3 regions of the Erwinia persicina genome follow, and region 3 is predicted to be linked to each of the others. Evidence: predicted binding sites of a transcription regulator. Region 3 holds the regulator's gene; each other region holds the start of a gene.
What was found. The regulator CRP, encoded in region 3, controls carbon source genes, mostly activating them, when cyclic AMP is high. The targets are predictions, from matches to a motif close to ATGTGANNNNNNTCACAT.

Region 1 (3,280 bases), 220 kb from region 3:
GCCTGCTACGGGGCCGCCTTTTTAATGCTGCCACCGACCCGTTATGCCAGCGTACTGGCAGAAAAAATGGCGGAAACACAGGCAGAAGCCTGGCTGGTCAACACCGGATGGAATGGTAAAGGGGAGCGCCTGTCGCTGAAGGATACCCGCAATATTATCAACGCTATCCTTAACGGGACGATTGCGCAGAATGATACCCGGCTGCCGATCTTTGAGCTGATGATCCCGGCTCAGGTTCCGGGGGTGGCGGATGCCCTGCTTGACCCGCGCAATGGCTGGGAAAGCGCAGAACAGTGGCAGCAGGCGGCCGAAAAATTAGCCCGCTTATTTATCGACAACTTTGCCCAGTACACCCGCACAGAAGACGGCGCGCGTATCGCTCAGGCCGGGCCAACCCTCTGATCCTCCCTCAGGCGGAATAAGGCCTTACCGGCCTTATTCCGTTTATCCTGCTGAAGGCTGTCCGGCTCCGTTACACAAAGCGCACATCCGCCGTGTTGACCAGACGGACAAACGGCCCCGCCAGCGTTGCATTATGATGGGCAATTATCTGCGCGGCGGTGAGCACGCCACTGTCCGGGGTGCTGTGGGCATCGCTCACCAGCACCACGTCAAACCCCAGATCTGCCGCCGCCCGACAGGTGGTGTCAACGCAGTATTCTGTTTTCATTCCGGCGATCACCAGCCGCTTCACGTCAGACGCCTGCAGCCATGCCAGCAGCGGCGTGCCGGCAAAACAGCTGGGCCGCGCTTTGTTAAAACAGCGGTCCGTCTGCGCCCGCGGCAGTTCCGCAGCCAGCTGCCACGCCATGCTGTCAGCGGCGATCGGCGATCCCGCCGGACCGGTGTGTTGGGCAAAAAAGACCGGCACCTGCTGCGAACGGGCCGCGACGATCAGATGGGAAACGTTCGCCAGTAAACCGGCTTTATCGTGAGGCTCCTGCGGGCCGTGCAGTAAGCCTGCCTGCATATCAATCACTAATAACGCGGAGGCGTCAGACATGTTATTTCTCCTTTAACAATCCTGATTAACACCAGTCACGACGGAGAAATAAACGACCCCGTCGGAAACCGGCGGGTGGGGGAAGGTGTGCTAACTACTCAGACACGCAAACTCGCCACACGCCGCCATAAGCGGTGGTGGTGGTTGGGGTGGTAAGGCACAGCTGAGTCGGTTGCATAGAGGACAGATTCGCGCAGACGCGACGGTTATGCAATAGCTTTCTCATGGGATAATCGAAACGGGTGATAACCATCGGTCAATCCCTGACCGACGCATTATCGAGGGTTTTCGGTGCAGCCAGGCTTAAAGAACAGCCCCGGGCGGTACGTGTTTAAAGGTGTCGACATAAACCCGGAACACGTATTTGAAGAATTTTTTCATGATGGCCTGTATGCCGCTTTATTGAATATTGCTAGAAAATTATACATGCAGCCCATTTTTCAGGCAATATTTTATGAGCCAGATCACATAATCGCCCTCAGTATGCCGATAAAAAGATAAACCAGAGCTAAACGGCCTCGCCGCCCGGCAGGCATACCCCCTCTGCCGGAGGCGCAATTTTTTCCAATATTTCAGGGAAAAGCCTGAACATAATGGGCCTCTCTTCCCTCATCAGTCGGACGCAAATGCCCTTTTCAAATGGTTTTCTTCTCAGTCTTTCCCTGTGTCTGGATATCGGCATCGCCAATATTGCGATGATCACCCTGGCCATGCAGCGCGGTTACTTTCACGGCTTCTGGCTGGGGATCGGCACCTGCGTGGGCGATCTGATCTATGCGATCCTCGCGATGGCAGGCATGGCGGTGCTGTTGCAGTTCACTGCGGTGCGCTGGGTGCTGTGGATCGGGGGATCGCTCATCCTGCTGTGGTTTGCATGGAAAATGGTGCAGAACGCCCTGCGCCCGACGGCAGATCTCAGTGCCGGAGACATCGGCCAGGCACTCAGTATTCGTCAGAATTTCTTCCGGGGTATTTTCCTCGCCATGTCATCGCCCACGGCGATCCTGTGGTTTGCCGCGGTCGGTGGTGCTCTGATTTCGCGGATGAGCAGCAGCGGCACAGCGGCGTCAGGATGGTTCCTCAGCGGATTTTTCCTGGCGGGCGTGACCTGGACGGCGGTGCTGTGTGCGATGGGGAGTGTTGGCGGACGCATGCTCGGGGCGAAGATGCTGCGCTGGTCATATATCGCGTCGGCGGTGATTTTCTGCTATTTCGCCGGTTACGTCATCCTCTCCGGCTACCGTGAATTTATCGGCTGAGCCTGCGCAGATAGTGATGGGGGGTGATCCCCATCATTTTGCGAAAGCTGTTAATAAAGTGGCTCTGGTCGTAAAAGCCCAACCGGTGCGCCACATCCAGGGCGCTGTGGTGGTCACGCAGCAGATTACGCGCCGCAAGCAGGCGCAGCTGCATATGATATTGCAGCGGGGCAATGCCCGTCTGCTGACGAAACTGCCGCACGAAATGATATTTGCTCAGTCCGGCAGCGGCAGACAGTTCGTCCAGCGTCAGCTTTACCGTCAGATTGTCGCGCATGCACTCCAGCGCCCGTCCCACGGGAAGGGGGGCAGGTTCTTGCTTTCTGCCGCGACGGTGTTGCAATAACTGGCTGGTCAGCCACAGCAGGCTTTGCTCCTGTTCTTCATCGCCTGACTGCACGTAGCCGCAGATGGCGGCAAACAGCGTGGGATCGCGCAGTACCCCTTCATACAGGATCGGCGGAGATCGATCGTCAGGATCGGCAAACACCTGACGCGGCAGATGAATGCTGTAAAACTCCACCGGATCGGCACCAAACTGCGAAGACTGCAGCGTTTCAGGATTGTAAATAGTGATATCGCCTGCGTGAACGAACAGAGTTTGCCGGTGCAGGCTGAGGGTTTCAATGCCGCTGAGGTTGGCACTGATGACATATTCTTCGTGGGTGTGCAGCGGGAACGCCGCATGGCTGGCAGTGAGGTGCGAACATTCAATCTGATTGTGGCTGTTCCAGTCGACTATCGATAACGCCATATCCACCCCGCCCCTGACAGGCCGGAGAGTGCATTCACCGGCCCAGATGTTCCACTAAAATACTACAGCCAATACCAATGAGCACTACACCGCCGAAAATTTCTGCCCATTTTCCCATCACCGGGCCCAGGAAACGGCCCAGCAGGATACCGGCCGAGGCCATTATCATGGTGGACGCACCAATGGCCAGTGCAGTGGTGACGATGTTCACCTGCAGGAACGCCAGGCCCACGCCTACGGCCAGCGCATCCAGGCTGGTCGCCA
Region 2 (3,280 bases), 2.2 Mb from region 3:
ATAACGGGCCGGTGATCAGCAGACCCAGTGCCAGCATCCCCGTTGAAACCGACAGGGAAATGCTGCTGGCCGCCGGTGAGACGCCAAACTCCTGCGACAGCACGGGAAGGATTGGCTGTACGCAGTAGAGCAGGGCGAAGGTCGCCAGACCGGCGGAGAACAGCGCCAGCGTGACGCGCATAAACTGAGGGGTTCCGCGTTTGATCATGAGATTCTTATCGGCGGCTGGCTGGCCGGGGAGGGCGGGAGTGGCCCGGTCAGCGGAAGCGGGCGGTCTGACGGCAGGCAATGAGCGGTTCACAACGGTTCCTTAGCAAGTTCATGGGGGATGACGTTGTAAAGGGTAAGAAACTGAGATTATGATGTCTAATATATTAATAATCTCGAATGATATGTTAAACCTATGAATATAGAGCTGCGCCATCTGCGCTATTTTGTCGCCGTGGCGGAAGAACTGCATTTCGGCCGGGCTGCCCAGCGGCTGAATATTTCTCAGCCCCCACTCAGTCAGCAAATTCAGAATCTGGAAAAGGAAACCGGCGCTCGCCTGCTGGCCCGAACCAACCGCAGCGTGCAACTGACGGCCGCCGGACAGCAGTTTCTGCAGGATGCCCGTCATATCCTGCAGCAGGTCGAACAGGCTGCGGATAAAGCCTCCCGGCTGCATCGCGGAGATGAAGGGGAGCTGCGTATTGGCTTCACCTCCTCGGCCCCGTTTATCACCGTGGTCTCCGATGCGTTATTCACCTTTCGCCAGCGCTTCCCGGCAGTACATATCCAGATGCAGGAGATCAACACCCGCCAGCAACTGGCCCCGCTCAGCGAAGGACGTCTTGACCTGGGCGTCATGCGCAACACGCTGTTGCCGGAAAACCTCGATCATCAGCTGCTGTTGCGCGAGCCGATGTACGCGCTGGTTCATCGCGCCCACCGTCTGGCCGACAGGCCGGGTATCGCACTGAGCGAGCTGGCGCAGGAGCCCTTTGTGTTCTTTGACCCGCAGGTGGGGACGGCGCTGTATGGCGAAATTCTGGCCCTGCTGGGGCGTTACCAGATCCAGCCCGATATCGCTCAGGAAGTGGGCGAAGCGATGACCATTATTGGACTGGTTTCAACCGGACTGGGGGTCTCAATTCTTCCCGCTTCATTTCGCCGCGTGCGCCTGAGTGACGTGGTGTGGATACCGCTGACCGAACAGGATGCGCAATCTGAAGTGTGGCTGGTGTGGTCCCGGCAGCGGGAGATGCCGGCGGTGGTCGCGTCGATGATGAAACTCTTATTGCCGTTCCCACAACAAAAATAGCGGAAAACATGAGCAGCCAGACAGGGTTTATGTGCGGCAAATCACATATCGAATCAAATATTTGACGCCATCTGATAAGTGTTTCACCATGAGCCGGATGCTTTATTTTGAAGCGCGAAAATAAGCGCCGCTCGGGCGGCCCTCATCGTCATCCTCTGACGACTGTCGGCCGGTTGAGAAGAGTGACAAAGGCCTTTTTTGACGGTATTAAGCGGGAGTAGGGTGTGATTGCGGACAGTCAGCCTGGCCATATTGACCAGATTAAACAGACTAATGCCGGAGCGGTGTACAGACTGATTGATCGGTTTGGCCCCATCTCGCGTATTGAGCTGTCAAAAAAAGCGCAGCTGGCCCCGGCCAGTATCACAAAAATCGTGCGTGAGATGCTGGAAGCTCACCTGGTTCAGGAGACGGAGTTCCAGGAGCCAGGAAGCCGTGGACGCCCGGCCGTCGGACTGTTGCTCGACACACAGGCCTGGCATTTTCTCTCCGTACGTATTGGCGCTGGTGACATCACACTCGCCCTGCGTGACCTCAGCAGTAAAATGGTGGTAGAGCAGCAGTTTTCCCTGCCTGCAGAAGATGCCCTTCCGCTGCTGACCCGTATCATCCGGCAGATCGACCAGTTCTTTATCCATCATCAGCATAAACTGGAACGCCTGACTGCGATTGCTATCACGCTGCCTGGCATTATGAACAGCCAGACCGGGATCGTACACCGCATGCCTTATTATGATGTTGACGATATGCCTCTCGGGCCCTCGCTGGCCAGCCATACCGGTCTGCCGGTCTACATACAGCATGATATCTGTGCCTGGACGATGGCCGAATCGCTGTTTGGTGCCTCGCAGGATGCCCGTGATGTTCTCCAGGTGGTGATTGACCATAACGTAGGGGCCGGGGTGATCACCGGTGGACGTCTGTTGCACGGTGGCAGCAGCACGCTGGTGGAGATCGGCCATACCCAGGTCGATCCGTGGGGCAAGCGCTGCTACTGCGGTAATCACGGATGCCTGGAAACGGTAGCCAGCACAGACAGTATGCTGGAACTGGTCACACAGCGGATGCAGGCGTCCATGAGTTCCACGCTGCATAATCAGCCGCTTACCATCGATGCGCTCTGTGATGCCGCGCTGGCAGGGGATCAACTGGCCTGCGATGTCATTTCCGGCGTAGGTAATAGCGTAGGCCGTATTGTGGCGGTGATGGTTAACCTGTTCCATCCGCAAAAAATTCTCATCGGGTCGCCGCTTAACCGCGCGCAAACTATCCTTTATCCGGCCATTGCGACCTGTATTCGCCAACAGTCCTTACCCAGTTACAGCAAACAGGTCAGTGTGGAGCCCACCGCCTTTATTAACCTTGGCACCATGCCGGGGGCGGCACTGGTGAAAGATGCGCTCTATAACGGGTCATTATTAATCAAATTGCTACAAGGCTGATAAATCCACTAAACATTGCGCTAACGCAATCTCCGACCTGCGGCACTCCCCTACAATTTTCGCTCATTTACCGAGTATGAAAATTATCAATGAGGCCAGGCTGTGCCTGTCGGAGTCATACCATGTTGAAACGTTTATTTGTCACTGGAACCGATACTGAAGTAGGAAAAACGGTGGTATCGCGTGCGTTATTACAAAAGCTGGCGACAAACAGTAAACACGCCGTAGGCTACAAGCCGGTCGCGAAAAGCAGCCAGCAAACGGAAGAGGGACCACGAAATAAGGATGCTCTGGTGCTTCAGCGCTCTTCATCAGTACAGTTGCCCTATGAGGCGATTAATCCCATCACGTTGCTCGATGACGAAATCAGTACCAGTATTACCCCGATCAGCCACGCAACAATGAGCCACGGACTGCATGCCCTGAACGATCAGGCTGATTATATTGTGGTGGAGGGCACGGGCGGCTGGCGAAGCCTGATGAACGATTTGCGCCCGCTGTCTGACTGGGCGGTACAGGAACAGCTGCCGGTGGT
Region 3 (3,280 bases):
CCTGCAGATCAAGCGCCACCTGGAATGCACGTGTCAGACGCTGGTAGTGGCTGTCCCGATTGGCGGACAACATATGCATCTGCTGATAGCAGGTGTTAATCAGATCGACGGCTTTCTGCTGGCGCGCCAGCAGTGGGGGCAGGGCAGTCTGTGGATCGGTAAGTCGGGTCAGCAGAGTGTATTTAGCTTCACAGTAGTCAGCCAGTTCGCGATACAGCAGGCTGAGGGTTTCACGCATCGGCTGCTCTTTCCACAGCCAGAACCAGAACCAGTTAAATGCCCCGTACCAGACGGTCCCCAAAATATATAACAGCGGCGGTTGCCACAACGGCATCCGCCCCGCCAGGCTGAGCGTGAAGATGGCGGCTATTAACGAAGCCGGCAGCAGGCGGCCATGAAGGGGGCTAATCTCACCCGTGACGCCCAGCACTAAGGCCATGATCAGCAGAATAACCGGCAACGGCACGCCCTCTAACCCGGCGTACTGGATCAGGAAGCTGCTGGAGGCGAACAGACACCCGCCGACGATGAGGCGTTTAAAGAAGCGTTTGTGGGGGGTATCCAGACCGGCGTTATTACAGCAGGCGGGCACTAAGGAGAAAAGCAGTCCGTTTTGCAGGTTGCCCAGCATCCAGCCGATCGCCACGGGTAAACACAGCACCAGCGTTTGTCTGAGCGCATAGTTAACTTCCGGGTGATAGATAATTCTCCGCCACATGAGCCACACCAAATAAAAACGGCGCGACAGGGCGTCGCGCCGTGGGTTCAGAGCCGGTTAACGTGTGCCGTATACAACGATGGTTTTACCATGTGCCGAGATCAGGTTCTGATCTTCCAGCATTTTCAGAATACGGCCTACGGTTTCACGGGAGCAGCCGACAATCTGGCCGATCTCCTGACGGGTGATTTTAATTTGCATGCCGTCCGGGTGCGTCATGGCATCGGGCTGTTTGGCCAGATTCAGTAACGTCTGGGCAATGCGTCCGGTGACATCCAGGAAAGCTAAATTACCCACTTTCTCTGACGTAACCTGCAGTCGACTCGCCATCTGTGAAGAGAGACGCATCAGAATGTCAGGATTCACCTGAATCAGCTGACGGAATTTTTTGTAAGAGATTTCAGCCACTTCACAGGCTGTTTTCGCACGTACCCATGCACTGCGTTCCTGACCTTCTTCAAAGAGGCCCAGTTCGCCAATAAAGTCGCCCTGGTTGAGGTAAGAGAGGATCATCTCTTTGCCTTCTTCATCCTTGATTAACACCGCTACAGAACCTTTAACGATGTAATAGAGGGTTTCCGCCTTTTCACCCTGATGTATCAGCGTGCTTTTGGATGGATATTTGTGAATATGGCAATGTGACAGGAACCATTCGAGTGTAGGGTCTGTTTGCGGTTTGCCGAGAACCATTCGCTGTTATCCTCTGTTTGTAATCGTGCCTAAATATACCCTCTATTCTGCGGGGGAGAAGTGCGTTACCGCTAACCTGCCGCGCGAAATATTTTAGGATATCAGGGGATGAGTCCCTGTCAGGCGTTGAAATATTCAAGCGTTCCCATAGGAATTATACGGGCCTCTGTTAAGAGCATGGCTCGTGCTGTCGTCCCGTTTTACTGTGCATTGTCTTGCCAGTAAATAATTGCAGCTTTGTTTGTAGCACAGCTTTACAAGGCTGTCTTCTGTTGTCTCGCTTCAGCATAGTTGGAAAAAGGCAGCGTTGCCGTTTTTATTGACACAGCGTACTCTGCGGTAACTGAATGAAATCGAGGATTTTGTTATGCAGGCACGTGTTAAATGGGTTGAAGGGCTGACATTTTTGGGAGAATCCTCATCGGGTCATCAGGTGTTGATGGACGGTAACTCCGGGGATAAAGCACCCAGCCCGATGGAGATGGTGCTGATGGCCGCCGGAGGCTGTAGCGCCATTGATGTGGTTTCTATTTTACAAAAAGGCCGTCATGACGTGGCTGATTGCGAAGTGAAGCTCACGTCGGAGCGCCGTGAAGATGCTCCGCGAATCTTCACGCACATTAATCTGCATTTTATTGTCAGCGGCAAAGCGCTGGGTGATAAAGCCGTCTCACGCGCCGTCGACCTTTCCGCAGAGAAATACTGTTCGGTGGCCATTATGTTGGGGCAGGGTGTCAAAATGAGTCACAGCTACGAGGTCATTGACCTCGCCTGACAGCATGTGACTGATGTCTGCGCGAGGGGCGTACAGTTCCCTCGCGTCACTCTTTTCCTCCCGCCATCTTCGCCAGCGGCACATCATGCTGAGCACGTCATCACGCGCATTTCACGCCACAGTCTGGTGAGGTGAGCGCAGTATATTTCATCCTGTTTACTGTCCTTCACGCTGATTTACCGGCGCAGTGACCGAAGGTCTGAATACTCCGGCCTGTCGTTCTATCGTTTCAACTAATCACGGAGTGATGATGAATACCAAGACGTTAATTCAGGATGTCACCGCAAAAGTGTTGCATTGGCGGCGTCATATCCACGCCCACCCGGAACTCTCTTTTCATGAACAGGGCACGGCCGACTATGTCGCTGCTGAACTGGAAAAGTTTGGTCCTCTGGCTATCAGCCGGCCCACCCCCAACAGTGTGCTGGCTGAACTTTCAGGCCCACACAGCGGGGAATGCATTGCTCTGCGGGCCGATATGGATGCCCTGCCCATTGAAGAGCTGAATCAGGAGCCGTTTACCTCGCGTCATCGCGGCGTGATGCATGCCTGCGGGCACGATGCGCATACGGCGATGCTGATGGGGGCTGCCTGGGTGTTATGCCAGCAGCAGGCGCAGATGGCAGGGAAGGTGCGATTCATCTTTCAGCATGCGGAAGAAGTGCCACCGGGGGGGGCCAGTGAGCTGGTAAAGCTCGGCGTGCTGGACGGAGTATCACAGATTTATGGTTTACACGTGTTTCCCACCCTGCCAACGGGGACGGTGGCGGTGAAAGAGGGCGTCTTCAGTGCCGCCTGTGACAATTTTGACCTGGTGTTACAGGGAAAGGGGGCGCATGCGGCGATGCCGCAGCAGAGTACGGACCCGCTGGTGTTGGGCGCGAGTGTGGTCGGGGCGTTGCAGCAAATCGTATCACGCCGGCTGGACGCGAACGATGGCGCGGTACTGACGGTGGCCAGCTTCCAGTGCGGGGACAGTTACAACGTTATCCCTGACAAAGCCCATCTGCGCGGTACGTTACGCACGCTCAGCCCCCACAACCGCAGTACGATCCCGCGCATGATGTCACAGCTGCTGGACGGGATGACGCAGGGGG

Region 1: a site for CRP is predicted at 1,456-1,473, ahead of azuC (stress response protein AzuC). Genes of this name have one in related genera too.
Region 2: a site for CRP is predicted at 1,333-1,350, ahead of mlc (sugar metabolism global transcriptional regulator Mlc). Genes of this name have one in related genera too.

What each region holds. Positions count from the first base shown of each region.
Region 1 is NZ_CP082141.1:139,953-143,232, reverse strand. Features, by position in the region: gene pckA (phosphoenolpyruvate carboxykinase (ATP)) at 1-402, shown strand, start outside; gene K6L24_RS00585 (cysteine hydrolase family protein) at 473-1,003, opposite strand; gene azuC (stress response protein AzuC) at 1,307-1,384, opposite strand; gene K6L24_RS00575 (LysE family translocator) at 1,630-2,262, shown strand; gene K6L24_RS00570 (helix-turn-helix transcriptional regulator) at 2,252-3,016, opposite strand; gene mntP (manganese efflux pump MntP) at 3,051-3,280, opposite strand, start outside.
Region 2 is NZ_CP082141.1:2,561,190-2,564,469, reverse strand. Features, by position in the region: gene K6L24_RS11595 (MFS transporter) at 1-301, opposite strand, end outside; gene K6L24_RS11590 (LysR family transcriptional regulator) at 404-1,303, shown strand; gene mlc (sugar metabolism global transcriptional regulator Mlc) at 1,528-2,745, shown strand; gene bioD (dethiobiotin synthase) at 2,868-3,280, shown strand, end outside.
Region 3 is NZ_CP082141.1:360,294-363,573, forward strand. Features, by position in the region: gene K6L24_RS01540 (YccS/YhfK family putative transporter) at 1-718, opposite strand, end outside; gene crp (cAMP-activated global transcriptional regulator CRP) at 776-1,408, opposite strand; gene K6L24_RS01550 (OsmC family protein) at 1,776-2,183, shown strand; gene K6L24_RS01555 (amidohydrolase) at 2,431-3,280, shown strand, end outside.